Regions from separate parts of the Eubacterium ventriosum genome, predicted to be linked through region 3. Evidence: riboswitches for the same ligand, from Rfam matches in the RefSeq annotation. Region 3 holds a riboswitch; each other region holds the start of a gene.
The links. A riboswitch is a leader RNA that binds a small molecule or an ion and turns the genes downstream of it on or off. The one in region 3 is predicted to bind thiamine pyrophosphate.

Region 1 (4,890 bases), 850 kb from region 3:
TGCGCAGTAACAACTGACTGTGGCTTTATGTCTCCCACAATGTTATCAAATAAATATTCTGTTCCAAGAAAAATATAATTGAACAGTGCCAAAATTATTATGTATTTAAATCTCTCTTTTGAAAAAAAATCTTTGTTCATATATTAACGTTCCTAACGGGATAAATATTGCTTTAATATGTTTTCATTCCTTACTCTTAATTTATTTGTGCAAGCTATACCCCTTTGTACTTGTATTATATGTATTTAACTACAAAAAGGCAATTTATTTTTATTTTTTCTTAAAAATCGTTTGACTTATGTCTGATTTCGGACTATACTCTTTTTAAGTATGATTTCGGACTATAAACACTAGGAGGTTGCGATGTTTTTCATCGCTTATTTTTATTATGAATAAATCTTTTGAAAATAAAATGAGTCCTGCTCTTTCTATGTTTAACCACATATACAAAGAGTTTAATGAAATTTATCACGAAGCCACTCTGAAAATGGGGCTTTCAGACAGCGCCTTTGACATTTTGTATTCTATTGTTGACCTAGGCGATGGTTGTTCCCAGAGTGATATTTGCAAATATTCATGCCTTTCAAAGCAGACTGTTAATTCTTCCATTAAAAAAATGGCAAGTCTTAACTACTTAACTTTTAAGCCGGGAAAAGGCAGGGTTATGCAGATTTTTCTTACAGATAAGGGCAGGCAGCTTTTGGATGAAAAAATTTATCCTATTATAAAAAAAGAAAACGAAGCATTTCTATGTATGACCGATGAAGAATGCCGTTTAATGCTTGAACTTTACGAGAAGTATAATAATGCATTGAAAAATAAATTTAAGGAACTTTAATTTACGAATGGAGATTTTATGGATACTAAATTAGCACAACATTTTACTTATGGGAAACTGCTTAAGTTTGTTTTTCCTTCTATTGTCATGATGGTTTTTACATCTATCTATTGCGTTGTTGACGGACTTTTTGTTTCTAACTTTGTTGGGAAAACAGCTTTTGCTTCAATCAATCTTATTATGCCTTTTATTATGGGGCTTACCGCTTTGGGATTTATGATGGGAACCGGTGGCAGCGCCATTGTTGCAAAAACTCTTGGTGAAGGAAAACCTGAAAAAGCCAACGAATATTTTTCATTAATCGTTTACACAACTATTATTGGTGGACTAATCCTTTCCATTTTAGGAATGTTTTTGGTTCGTCCTGTCAGCATTCTTTTGGGCGCTGAAGGTGAATTGTTGGAAAACTGTGTTCTTTACGGACGTATTACTTTTATTTCTTTGACAGCTTTTATGCTTCAAAATGTTTTCCAAAGCTTTTTTGTAACTGCCACAAAACCCAAATTAGGACTTGCAGTTATTGTGTCTGCCGGCGTAACGAATATGGTTCTTGACTATCTTTTTATTGCCGTACTTGGCTTTGGTCTTGCAGGAGCTGCAATTGCAACTGTTTGTGGCGAGCTTATTGGCGGACTTTTCCCTATATTTTATTTTTCAAGGAAAAACTCAAGTCTGCTTAAACTTGGTCGAACCAAATTTAATGGTTCAATTCTTCTTAAGACTTGCACCAACGGTTCTTCCGAACTTATGACAAACCTTTCAAGCTCAGTTGTTAACTCACTTTATAACGTTCAGCTTTTGAAGTTTACAGGAGAAGACGGCGTTGCCGCTTACGGAACAATTATGTATGTAAGTTTTATTTTTGTTGCCATATTCATCGGCTATTCTATTGGTAGTGCGCCAATTATTAGCTACAATTACGGTTCCGGAAATAATAAAGAATTACAAAACATGTCAAAAAAGAGTTTGTCTCTTATAAGCATTTGGGCTGTTGGTCTGTTTGTTCTTGCTCAGGTTATTTCAACGCCTTTGGCAACAATTTTCGTAGGTTACGACCACGACCTGTTCCTGCTTACAAGACATGGCTTTAGAATTTACTGTGTAACATTCCTTATTAACGGCTTTAACATTTATGGTTCAGCTTTCTTTACTGCACTAAGCAATGGACTTATTTCAGCAACCATTTCATTTCTTAGAACACTTATCTTCCAGATTGCAGCAATCCTTATACTTCCTGCAATCTTTGGAATCAATGGAATATGGATTGCCGTGGCAATGGCTGAACTTCTTACACTATGCTTCACAGCTACATTCTTTATAAAGCAAAGAAAAGTATATCACTATTAAAAAGATTTTTTACCACCCTGGATGATTGTCTATATTATTTGGGGTTTTTTCATTTTTGGAATTTCCGACGTGTTTTCATAATTTTACCACAACATTTTTGATTTTTATTGAATGTTGTGGTAATGTACCCCAAAATATAAATTTCTTTAATTATCGGGGTACGTTTTTCAAATTAACGCGTTCATTCTCACAACATACTGTATATGTAATATATGACTGTACCCCTCTATACACTTTTTCTTGTTTTTTGGGGTACATATTTTCAAACCCCTGCTTATTTTATGCAACATAAAGTTTAAGTTTGCAAGAAACGTACCCCGACATTTCATTTTTCATTTTTTTTGGGGTACGAGTATCTAATTTATGTTTCATATTATATCACATACTATATTGTAATATTAAAATGTGATAATGGTGGAAATTTTACTTAAACGCTTTCTACAAAAGCTTGTATAATTGTAAAAAATTCTTCCTAAAAGCTTATTATTTTAAGGAAATTCTCCATTTTCACACCTCCATTGGATTTGTATATCTTCTATCAATAAGATTTTCCTGTAAAAAAAGCTTGTCAGTTTTACCCAACAAGCCTTTCTTAATCTCCATTTATAGCGCTTTAATAATTCAATATTCTTGTACTTCAACTTTAGCTCTTTAATAATTCAATACTCTTGTACTTCAACTTTAGCTCTTTTATAATTCAATACTCTTGTACTTCAATCTTAGTTCTTTCATAATTTAGTACTTCTACACATCAGCTTTAGTTCTTTTACACTTCAATTCTAAGCCACTGCTTTTTTTCTACTTACAATTTTTGTTCCTAAATATACTATAGCTCCAACTACCACGCCTACTACTGTGATAATTGCTACAAGTCCCCAGTTTGAATTAACAATTAATGTAATATCAAAGCCTTTTTCTGTCTGTATCTGCTGGAACAAATATAAGAAGTCAATTAAAACTGCAATGCCGAATACCAATGCTCCATTTAAGATTGCCATAACGTTTTCTGATTTTTTCTTTGTTACCGGCTTTTCCACTCTTAAATCCACTGCATTTGAAATAAGTGCAATCACATATACTGTCACTACTGTTTCAGGTATCATATATGCTGCGTTGTAAACTAATGAATATGCCATTCCGTCTGCTGTTGGAATTGAAACTCCTGCCCACACAGTACAACCTGTAATTACGTGGCAGATGTATCTTAAAACACAAACAACTGCTGCTCCGATTACCAAAACAGGTGTCTGATTCTTGTTTTTCTTAAAAATTCCTACAAGTCCCAAAACTGTAAAAGCTCCAACATAGTCAAGCAAAATAATCGCAACTGCTGCAACCCATGATGTAGCATATGAAACGTTGGCAAGTCCCATTAACAACTGCAAAATACTATATGTAAAGCCTGTTAAAAGTCCCCATTTTAAACCATGTCTGTATCCTGCAACAATAATAGGCACCATGCTTGCTGCTGTAACTGAGCCGCCATAAGGCATATCAATAATCTTAATAAAACTTAATGCAAATGCCATAGCAATTAAAATTGCACACTCAACTATCGTTGTAGATGTTTTTGTTTTTTCCATAAAAAAATCCTCCTTAGATTATACGCAAATCGCCAGAGGATAATTAACCAACATATTGCTTCCTTACGACGGTATTAACCGTATCAAGTAATAAGGGTTGATAAAATCTCTCAGCCTTCAGGCACCCCTAGCGAATGAATATATTAAATTCATATGTTAGTTAAGTGTTTTTGTTAAATTTTGTCAAGGGCTATTACCTGCTCTTCTTACTCTCCGCCCACAATTTTTCTGCGCATGGCTTCCACTTTTCTGCATAGTCACGGCATTTTTCACAAAGATGTTCTGCTGATTCAGGCGACTGTAAATCTGTTGACTTTGCACCTGTCTCTTTAACTAATCTTTGCAAAATATCCGGATTTTCAAGCATTGGACATGGTCTAAGTGGATTTTCGTTAAATGGCTGATTATCGTGATACGCCATAAATAATGGCTGTTTCAAAATTTCAAGCAGTGTGTTTTCTCTTATATTTGCACCTGAATAATGAATGAATACGCATGGTTCTGCATCGCCGTTGGCGTTGATATGGAAATAGTTTCTGCCACCTGCGATACAACCGCCAACGAACTCTCCGTCATTTTGGAAATCCATTGTGAAAATTCCTTTTCCTGTAGTCATATTTCTTATTTCACGAACTCTGTCCTTCATATAAATTCTCTGCTCAGGAGTTGGAAGTAAGTCAAGTGAAGCATCATTTCCAACCGGCATATAGTGGAAATAAAGTGCATATCTACATCCATTTTCAATCATCAAATCTACAAACTCATCACTTGTTACTGTTTCAATATTTTTTGAAGTGTAACATATTGACGTGCCAAAAACTAAACCATGGCTCTTAAGTAATTCCATAGTGTGCATTACTTTGCCGTAAACGCCCTGACCTCTTCTTAAATCATTAACTGCCTCAAAACCTTCAAGACTTATTGCCAGATAAAGGTTTCCCACATTTAACATTTCCTGGCAAAAAGCTTCATCAACCAATGTTCCGTTGGTAAAAGCAAGAAATGCACATTCTTTGTGCTTTTTACATAATTTAATTAAGTCATCTTTTCTAACTAAAGGCTCACCACCTGTAAACATATACAAATATGTTCCAAGTTTCTTGCCCTGTGTTACAACACTGT
Region 2 (4,890 bases), 1.0 Mb from region 3:
AGCCAATTAAGTGTCCGATAATAATCGCAAGAATGCCTTTTTCCATTCCAAGTGAAGCAAGATATGTACCTGTTACAATTTCTGCAATTGATACACCTGCTCCAAACCAAATTAAACTATTACTAAATATTGATGTCCCTTTTTTATCCATTTTATGTACCTCTTTCCTTTTTTAGTCGCACTTAATTGCAAATGCATGATTCATAGGACCACTGCCTTTTCCTAAATCAAGCATTGCTGATAATGCTCCTGAAATATATTTTTTTGCCTTTTCCACTGATGTATCCAAATCTCTGCCTTTTGCAAGATTTGAAGCTATGGCACTGGAAAGTGTACATCCTGTTCCATGTGTATTAGGATTGTTAATTCTCTTACCATAGAACCACTTGTATTCACCGTTTCTGTAAAGAAGGTCGTTGGCATCATTTATGCTGTGACCGCCCTTGCATAATACGGCGCAGTCATATTTTTCGCTAATAACTGCTGCTGCCTTTATCATTTCCTCTTCGTTATGTATTTCCATATTGGATAATACTTCTGCCTCCGGAATATTTGGTGTTATTACTGTTGCCAAAGGAATTAAGTATTCCTTTAAAGTGCTTATGGCATCATCGCTTATTAATTTTGCTCCGCTTGTTGCAACCATAACGGGATCAAGAACTATGTTCTTTCCATTGTATTCTTTTAGGCTTTTAGCTATTGTTTTGATTAAGTCACTTGATGATACCATTCCTATTTTTATGGCATCCGGTGTTATGTCTTCAAATATAGCTTTTAGCTGTGCCTGTAAAAATTCAGGGCTTACTTCATAGATGTCTGATACGCCGGTTGTATTTTGAGCAGTTAAGGCTGTAATAGCACTCATGGCATAAACTCCATTAGCTGTCATTGTCTTTATGTCTGCTTGTATTCCGGCGCCTCCACAAGAATCACTTCCTGCAATTGTTAATGCTGTGTTCATTCTTTTCTCCTTTTCCGGCAAAACTTTACTGATAGTTTTCCTCACCGGCGAAAGAAAATTTTGTCACAAACACGTTGATTTTGTTATTTTGCTCCGCCGTCTATTGTAAAGCGAAAACCTAAACTCGCCTACGGCTCAAACAGTAGGTTTCTCGCTTTACACTATGCTCGCAAAATTGCCAAAATCTGCCTATTGTTTGTTTTCAAAATTTTCTTCCGCCGGTGATAATAGTACTTTCACTATATAATGTTTTGCCTGTAAGTTTTTAGTTTTTGTGGTTCACAAGTTGTTCCTTTTAGGTTGGCTTGTGTTTTGTATAGCGATATAAGGTGGTGCCCCCAATTTATCGCTTTGTCAGGGTTTATTATTGTTTGTTTGAATAATAGGAAACCCTGTTGTTTGTTTTTGATTAAATAGTTTTTCCCTGTTGTTTTTTGTTTAGGTTGTTTCTACTTGTTGTTTTGTATTTGGTTAAGTAGGGTTTTGTGTTCTGTCCAATTTTTTATGTAGATGTTTGTTAGGTTTCTTATTTTTTCCTGGTCTTTTTCGCTTGCAGGATCGTAGATTCCTATTGTTTTTATGCCTAGTTGTTTGGCTGTTTCTATTGAGTATGCTCCATCTTCAAATAGCCATGTTTGCTTTGGTGTTGTTCCCATTTCTTCCATTGCTTTTATGAAGATGTCCGGTTTGTCTTTTCCATACCCAACCTCTGTCGTGGTAAATATTTTTTTAAAATATTTGTCTATGTGCAGTCTTTTGAAAGCTGCTTCTATCATTGGTCTGTCTGTTGACGTTGCTATTGTCATTGGGATTTTGTTCTCGTAGGCTTGTTCTATAAAGTCGATAACTTTTGGTTTTGGCATTGCTTCTTTTTCGTAGAATTTGTATACACGGTTGTTTATTCCGGTGCATATTTCTTCTGTTGTAAGGTTTAGATTATACTTTTTTTGTATGTATTCTGCACCTTCATTCATTGTCATTTCGAATAGAATTTCTCCAAGATTTGGTTCCGCCTTTATTCCCATATCTTTTAGATATAGTTCTCCTACGTTCATCCATATTCCCATTGAGTCTAGTATTGTTCCATCTACATCAAATATAAATCCTGTTGACATTTGTTCTCCTACTTTACAGCTTTTATTGTGTTGACTTTTAGTTCTTTTGTTGCAGTTTCTATGTCTTTGCTTGCAAATATGGCACTTATTACTGCGATTCCGCAAATACCGCTTCCTGCAAGTTCTTTTACGTTGTCCTTTGTTATTCCGCCAATTGCGATTACTGGTATGCTTACCGCTTCACATATGGCTTTTAATGTTTCAAAAGGTACATCTTCTGCATCATCTTTTGAGCCTGTTGGAAATACTGCTCCAACTCCTAAGTAGTCAGCTCCGTGTTTTTCAGCTAAAATTGCCTGTTCGACTGTCTGGGCTGAAACGCCAATAATTTTGTCAGGACCAAGTTTCTTTCTAACGTCTCCTGCTTCCATATCGCTTTGTCCAACGTGTACTCCGTCTGCATCCATTTTTATGGCAATGTCTACATTATCATTTATTACAAATGGAACGTTATACTTTTTGCATAACTCTTTTATTTCAATGGCTTCCTGTAAAAAACTTTCTTCATCAAGTTTTTTCTCTCTAAGCTGTACAAAAGTTACTCCACCCTTTAATGATTTTTCAACCTGTTCATAAAGTGTTTCGTTTCCAAGCCAGGCTCTGTCTGTTACTGCATATAGTAATAACTCATCTGTTGTAGTATTACTTGATTTCATATTTTGCTCCTTTTTCCAATGTTTCTCCATCCATGTTGTAGATAGCATCAATAATTCTGTTTCTGTATGTTGAGTTGCCATCACCATCCTGCATTCTGTCATAAGCAATCTCTCCTGCAAGTCCCATTAAGCAAACTGCAGCTGCGGCTGCTTCTAACTTGTTTTCAGAGTTAGCTACTAAATATGCTGTCATAAGTCCTGAAAGCTGACAACCTGTTCCTGTAATTGAACTCATCTGTGGCTTACCATTTCTTATTACATAGCATTTTTCACTATTGCAAACTAAGTCAATTGCTCCTGTTACGGCAATAATGCTTCCTGTTGCTTTTGAAAAAGCTTTTAATTTAGAAATAGTTTCTTCAAGATTTTCATCTGTAACTTTATCGGCTACGTCAGCGTCAACACCTTTAGTACTTCCACTTCCAACCATTAAAGTCTTAACTTCTGAAATATTTCCTCTAACAACATCAAACTTTATTTTTTTCATAAGTTCGTTAGCTGTGTTAGTTCTTAAGGCACTTGCTCCTGCTCCAACAGGGTCAAGTAAAACAACATGACCTAATTCGTTTGCTTTCTTTCCTGCTGCAAACATTGAAGGAATAGTGTTCTTGTTTAATGTTCCAATATTAATGTTAAGTCCACCACAAATAGATGTAATATCTACCACATCATCAATGTCATCAGACATAATAGGGCTTCCTCCACAGGCAAGTAAAACATTTGCAACATCATTTACTGTTACATAATTTGTAATATTGTGTACTAATGGCACATTCTTTCTAACATTTTCTAAACATTCTTTAAACATCTTTGTCCTCCTGAATTTAATTTTTCACAAAAGAAAAAGGACAAACCTATTTGGTCTGTCCGCAATGAATCTTAAAATTGATTTCTTCCTACGTTGGCATTATCCAAATCAGGTTCATGGGTCGAAGTTGATTACTTCCTCTCAGCCTGCCTACAAGCTCCCCTGTTATAATTATTAAATTTTCCTTTTTCTCTGTGTCCATAAGCACTTTACAGAGTATATTTTATAACCTATTGGAAAATAATTCAATAGATATTTATTATTATATGGAAGAATTGTGGGAGTGCAAAGCTTATATTAATCCGTATAATAAACTTCTGGCTTTTTGACACCTAATTCTATTGATTAATTCTATTTTCTTACAGCCTCTTTCATTTCTTTTACATACTGTGAAACATATTGTACACTGTCTTTTCCATGTTCTGCCACAATTCTTACAATAGCACTGCCAACAATTGCTCCGTCGGCATATTTGCATACATCTTCTGCCTGCTTTGGTGTGGAAATTCCAAAACCTACTGCACAAGGTACATCTGAAACTTCCTTAACAAGTTCAATCATTCCGTTAATGTCTGTTTTTATTTCTTTTCTAACACCTGTAACTCCAAGTGAAGATACGCAGTAAAGAAATCCCTGAGCTTCCTTTGCAATCATTTTTATTCTGTCGTGAGATGTTGGAGCTATCATAGAAATCAATTCAATTCCTGCCTCTGTACATTCAGGCAAAAGTTCATTTTTTTCTTCATAAGGACAATCCGGAACAATTATTCCACAAATTCCACATTCACTACACCTGTCCATAAATTTCTTTTTCCCATATTTGTAAATAACATTTATGTATGTCATAAAAACTAATGGAATATGAATCCGGTCTTTTATTTCAATTAAAGCATCCATTAACTTATCTGTTGTACAGCCTGCTTCCAATGATCTTAAATCTGCCTTCTGAATAACCTGTCCTTCTGCGATTGGGTCTGAAAAAGGTATTCCCACTTCAATTATATCTGCCCCTGCATTCTGCATTTCAATAATAAGTTTCTTTGTTGTTTCAAGGTCAGGATCTCCTCCTGTTATAAAAGGTATAAATGCTTTTCCATTCTTAAATGCTTCTTTTATTTTACTCATAAATCTGTACTCCTCTATATCTTGCTATTGCTGCCACGTCCTTGTCACCACGACCTGACACGTTAACTACTACGATTTTATCTTTGTCCAAAGTTGGCACATACTTCATTGCATATGCAATTGCGTGAGAACTTTCAATTGCAGGAATAATTCCTTCTGTTTTTGACAAATATTCAAAAGCATCAACTGCTTCTTCATCTGTAATTGCCACATATTCTGCTCTTT
Region 3 (4,890 bases):
GATCAGTAACAAGATAAAGTGTATAATCAAAGTTCATTTTGCACCTGCCTATTCTTTAGATAAACCATGCTGATACAATTCGTAGAAATGGTGCGTCGGGCCACAGCCTTTCCCAATCGCAAGAGAGTGTTCGATTGCCATTGTGACATATGCCTTTGCAGATTCGACTGCAAGCGGAACACTTTTTCCCTTTGCAAGCTGGGAAGCGATTGCAGAAGAAAAGGTACAGCCTGTCCCATGAGTATTTTTCGTATCAATGCGGGATGTTTCAAAATGGTAGAAATTTTCTCCATCAAATAGGACATCAACAGCATTTCCTATATGATGTCCACCCTTGACAACAATCGCCTTACAACCCATGGCATATATTTTTCTTGCGGCAGCCTCCATATCTGAAACTGTGGAAATCTGCATATCCGCTATTTTCTCTGCCTCTGGAATATTCGGAGTAAGTACATCGGCAAGTGGAATTACTGTGTCTATCAAGGTGGAAACCGCCGTAGGATTCATCAATGGGCAGCCATTTTTGGCATACATAACCGGGTCGATTACAACATTTTGGGGCTTATATTGTAATAGTTTCTTTGCCACCGCTTTCATACATTCTGGTGTAGAAAGCATACCGATTTTTACTGCGTCCACTTCAATATCTTCAAATACGGCGTCAATCTGTTTTTCAATCATATCCGGGGTAATATCTTGGATGTCGATAACGCGGCTGGTGTTCTCTGCAACAACAGAAACAATAACACTCATTCCAAATACGCCGTGAGCAGAAAAAGTTTTCAAATCAGCCTGAATACCTGCACCTCCGCTGCAATCTGATCCGGCAATGGACAATACTTTTTTCATTTTGCATTTTCCTCCATTCTCTCGTTCCGATAGGCCATCTTCCAAAAAGCAAGTTCTAACAAACTTGCTTTCTCAAAAATATCAGCCAGATACTTTTTATTTGCTTCTGATAACCCAGCACATTTATGCTCTGCAAAAGCAGACCATTCTTTGCAGCTTTCTGCATATTGTTCATCGGCATAATCTTTGATAAAGTCCCAATATCTTGATTCTCTGCTTGTGGGGACAGACGCCAGTTTGCGGAATATATAGCTGTAACTTAACATACAGGGAAGAACCGCCATTAAAATTTCTTCATTCTTTCCATGTGACGCAATCTCAAACATGAAATCAATGTAATTTTGATTTTCAGGCAAAGGGGCGATCAGTTCAATATCATCATCTGTTATGCAAAATTGCTTTAGATAATCCAGCCGCACTTCCGATTCCGTATCATTTACAAAGTTCAGCATGGAGTAGTAAAGCTGAATTTCTCTTAATGTAGCAGCATGAAAAATTGCCTTTCCGTATATGCGGGCATAGTTTTTCAGATAGATACTATCCTGAATCATATATCTCTTGAATTTTTCAAGAGGTAGCTTTCCAGTTTGCACTTCCTGCACAAATGGGGTAGCTGCACATTCTTCCCAAATGGGGATGTTGTGGGTTAAGATGTCTTTCATAAATGCCATGTTTGATCCTCCTAAGATAAAAAAATAGAGCCTCTAAAACAATTAGAAGCTCTTTCAGACGCAATACGAGCGTAAGAAATTGCTTCCCTACGCCGGTATTAGCCGACAGGTCCAGAGGTCAGGTCTTACCTTTTTCAACTTGTTCAGTTCCCTCGCAAACACATATCATATCTTATTCAATTAAAAAAGGACATTCCCAAAACAGAGAATGTCCAAAAAATACGAATCTGTATTCTTCAGCTCCCTGCGTTGGTATTAGCCAACAGGTTCAAAGGGTCAGGTTTTAACCTTCTCAACTACAAGGTAGTCCCCCTGCTTGAGTATTATTATAGTTAAGAAGTCCCGGAAAGTCAAGGTCTATAGAATTCAAGTTAGCAAACCTTATTGACGGGATTTTTCTGTGCTGCGCTGCGGTTGTGGTGGGGAAGAAATCTCTAATAGGTATTCCACATTGGCCCGAACATTATGAAGTTCTTTCATATCATTTTTGGCCTGCTTATAGGCAGAATAGGCTTTCCGTTTTTGTTCCAGAAGATCGGTGTATTCCTCCCGGAGAGATTTGACAGAGGGGAGCTTTTTGATTCCCAGCTCGTCAAAATGATTCTTTGCCGCCTGGTGCAGCAGAATTTCAGCTTCATGTTCTGTTCGGAATTTTTTGCTGTACCCGGCTTTGCGATATTCTACATAGACAGCCCGCGTTTTCGCATAGTTTACGATCTGTTTTTGCAGCTCGGCATTGGCGTTCATTTTTGACTCCAGATCTTTGATCTGAACGGATAAGGTATTGAAATTAGTGGTAGTGGCGTTGGCTTTTTCCAGAAGATCCTCATAACCCATATCGCCATGTTCTTTTAAGTAGAGCACTGCCTGAGAAAGCTGCTTTAGATTGAACACTTTTGCCCAGCGCTCATAACCAGGGCCCTTGCCGGAACGGATTGCAGCTTCAATATCAACCAGCAATCCAACTTTGGAAACCGTTTTTTTAGAAAAGGCATGGCGGGGTTTTACTGTCCGTGTACCGGCAATCCGTTCTTTGATGGCCTGTTCTGTATAATCGCCTTTGAGCGTATCGCATCGGGTATAATTTTCTTGTCCCGGAACTCGGAACCGAAGATGTTTTCTTTCACGGTTGACTTCCAGCCCAGCAGTTTCCAGCTTCTGTAGAAGTTCCTCAAAATCTTTTGGCTTTTCCTCTAATGCAGCATCAATAGCAATGCGTATCTGCTCCTGAAAGGAAGGCTGCTTTTTATTTCCCAGCCATGTGCCATAATGCTCCCGGCTGGGTTTCGGATTTTCTACAATCGAAAGTCCATGCTCCAAACACAGCTTGTCATTCATTCGCCGGATTGCCCAGGTAGAGCCCCAGAAGTTGCGAAATTTTTTCTGACAGTCCAGTGTAGTAGAGTTGATAATGATGTGATTATGGACATGGTGCTTATCCACATGGGTGCAGACAACAAAGGCATGGTTTCCTTTTGTGAGCTTCAGTGCCAGCTCCCTGCCGATCTGATTAGCTTCTTCTGGCGTAACTTCGCCGGGCTTAAATGCCTGACGGAGATGGTAGGCGATCACATCATCTGCACCCTGATTTCTGCCGGTCAGATTTGCATACTGTCGTTTGGACAGAAGAAACTCTGCATCAGCAAGCCGGGTATCACACTCATAGCCATAAATGAATTTTCCAAAATCGGTTTTCTGCGGATTTTCTACATAATCAATAATATCTGAGATCGCAGTAGAGATATTCCGACCTTTTCCTACATGCAGAGGCATCAGTCTTGTGGTCGCTATTTTCGTCACCTCCTTAACTTAATTCCAATCAGAGAAGTTATAATTGCAGAAAAAGAGCGGGGCTGCCTATGCGCCCCGCCAAATCTGCTTAACCAAATATAAAATCCTTTAAGGCACTGTTTGCCCCGCCAATGATCCCTACCAGCCATGCAGCCGCCAGAGGCAGACCGTATGGACTGATAAGAAAGGCGATCATAAGCCATGCAAGACCCGGCAAAAATCCTGCGACAAAGAACAGCACCAATGCCGCCAGAAAGATGATCCCAGAAAGAATCCCAAGTACCGCACCGGAAAGAACCACTAAAAATTTACATACCAGATAAAGAATCCCCGTAACCAGCATAAAGGGAAGTGCCAGTAATTTACCTATCAAACGCATACGCTTTGCCTCCTTTCAGAAGGGCATCTGCCCTTATAAAAATTTTACCGTGACGGCAAAAAGAAAGCAACGGCTTTCCGGCTGTTTATGAAATGTTTGCAAATCCCCGGATCAGTTTGTCCATGCCATCCCAAAGGCTGTCCAGACGGGTGCGGATGTCATCTATATCTGCGGCATAAATATTGCCGGTCTCATTGGCCCGTCTGGTATATTGGTTTAAGTTATTGGAACAAATGCGGAGAAGCCGGATCATTTCCTGAATATCTCCCATATCAAGGTGAATGATGTAACCGTCTACGGCCATCTTTCGCAGATATGCCGACAGGTTGGTAATGCCAAGTTCCGCCATGCGTTCTTTTACCAGTTCGGCCTCCGGTTCGGACATGACAAATTCGACGCGGACGGATTTTTTGTTATGCCCGCCCTTCATCGTTCCAACCCTCTTTTATGAGATGAGACCTCCTGTGTTGAAACCACCGTCTTTGCTCTTTTGAGTTTTTCCCGCAGGGTGGTCTTTTCCAGCTTATCAAGATATTCCTCCAGATTTCCGGCTGTCGCATGATAGCTGCGTTTGAAGCGTTCCCGTTTTAGAATCATCATCAGCTCCGGCTCATTTTCCGGCAGATAAGTCATTGTTTTAGGGGCTCCATGCTCTGGCATAAACCGGTTCATAAGCTGTCTCCGTTCCTGATAGGGAATCGTGATAACATTTCCATCCGCAAATGCAACGGCTACATTTCCGATTGGACAGGTCAGCTTTTTCATCCGTTCCACATGTTCTCTATAATTTAGCGGATAGAGATTGCCAAATATTTTTCCGTCCCTGACTTCTTTCAAAGAGATGGCATAAGCCAAAACGGGATCATTTGTCTGTTCCTGGTAAAACCGCCACACTTTATTTTCATGGCTTCCATCCAGATAAACTTCCCGTTCGCGCAGGGTATAGGTTCCGCAAGGGCGTGACATCCAAAGAAGCTGTTTATCCTCTGAACGGTCTGACACAGCCAGTTTTGAAATCAGTTCCTTATCCAGGTCAAAGTCCTCTTTATAATGTTGGGTATGAAGATCTACGATACGGGAAAGAGCACCCAAAAGATCTACATCCTCAAATCTTACCCTGGCCATCAGCGTTCCCTTTCCGGCACAGGAGGGATCATCTGCCTTGCTTCATGCTCCGGTTTGTCTGCTTTCAAACGG

Region 1: linked by a shared signal. The riboswitch ahead of NQ558_RS07080 (energy-coupled thiamine transporter ThiT) and the one ahead of NQ558_RS03210 (TenA family protein) in region 3 are both predicted to bind thiamine pyrophosphate.
Region 2: linked by a shared signal. The riboswitch ahead of thiM (hydroxyethylthiazole kinase) and the one ahead of NQ558_RS03210 (TenA family protein) in region 3 are both predicted to bind thiamine pyrophosphate.

The regions. Positions count from the first base shown of each region.
Region 1 covers NZ_CP102282.1:1,578,754-1,583,643, reverse strand. The annotation lists gene NQ558_RS07095 (MFS transporter) at 1-140, opposite strand, end outside; gene NQ558_RS07090 (MarR family winged helix-turn-helix transcriptional regulator) at 389-838, shown strand; gene NQ558_RS07085 (MATE family efflux transporter) at 857-2,185, shown strand; gene NQ558_RS07080 (energy-coupled thiamine transporter ThiT) at 2,965-3,768, opposite strand; TPP riboswitch at 3,812-3,907, opposite strand; gene NQ558_RS07075 (radical SAM/SPASM domain-containing protein) at 3,962-4,890, opposite strand, start outside.
Region 2 covers NZ_CP102282.1:1,726,994-1,731,883, reverse strand. The annotation lists gene cytX (putative hydroxymethylpyrimidine transporter CytX) at 1-151, opposite strand, end outside; gene thiD (bifunctional hydroxymethylpyrimidine kinase/phosphomethylpyrimidine kinase) at 173-961, opposite strand; gene NQ558_RS07735 (HAD family hydrolase) at 1,411-2,076, opposite strand; gene thiE (thiamine phosphate synthase) at 2,085-2,732, opposite strand; gene thiM (hydroxyethylthiazole kinase) at 2,719-3,540, opposite strand; TPP riboswitch at 3,609-3,714, opposite strand; gene trpA (tryptophan synthase subunit alpha) at 3,892-4,665, opposite strand; gene trpB (tryptophan synthase subunit beta) at 4,658-4,890, opposite strand, start outside.
Region 3 covers NZ_CP102282.1:730,008-734,897, forward strand. The annotation lists gene thiE (thiamine phosphate synthase) at 1-37, opposite strand, end outside; gene thiD (bifunctional hydroxymethylpyrimidine kinase/phosphomethylpyrimidine kinase) at 49-852, opposite strand; gene NQ558_RS03210 (TenA family protein) at 849-1,523, opposite strand; TPP riboswitch at 1,748-1,847, opposite strand; gene NQ558_RS03215 (relaxase/mobilization nuclease domain-containing protein) at 1,905-3,314, opposite strand; gene NQ558_RS03220 (CD1845 family protein) at 3,403-3,693, opposite strand; gene NQ558_RS03225 (plasmid mobilization protein) at 3,779-4,123, opposite strand; gene NQ558_RS03230 (hypothetical protein) at 4,120-4,818, opposite strand; gene NQ558_RS03235 (DUF4316 domain-containing protein) at 4,818-4,890, opposite strand, start outside.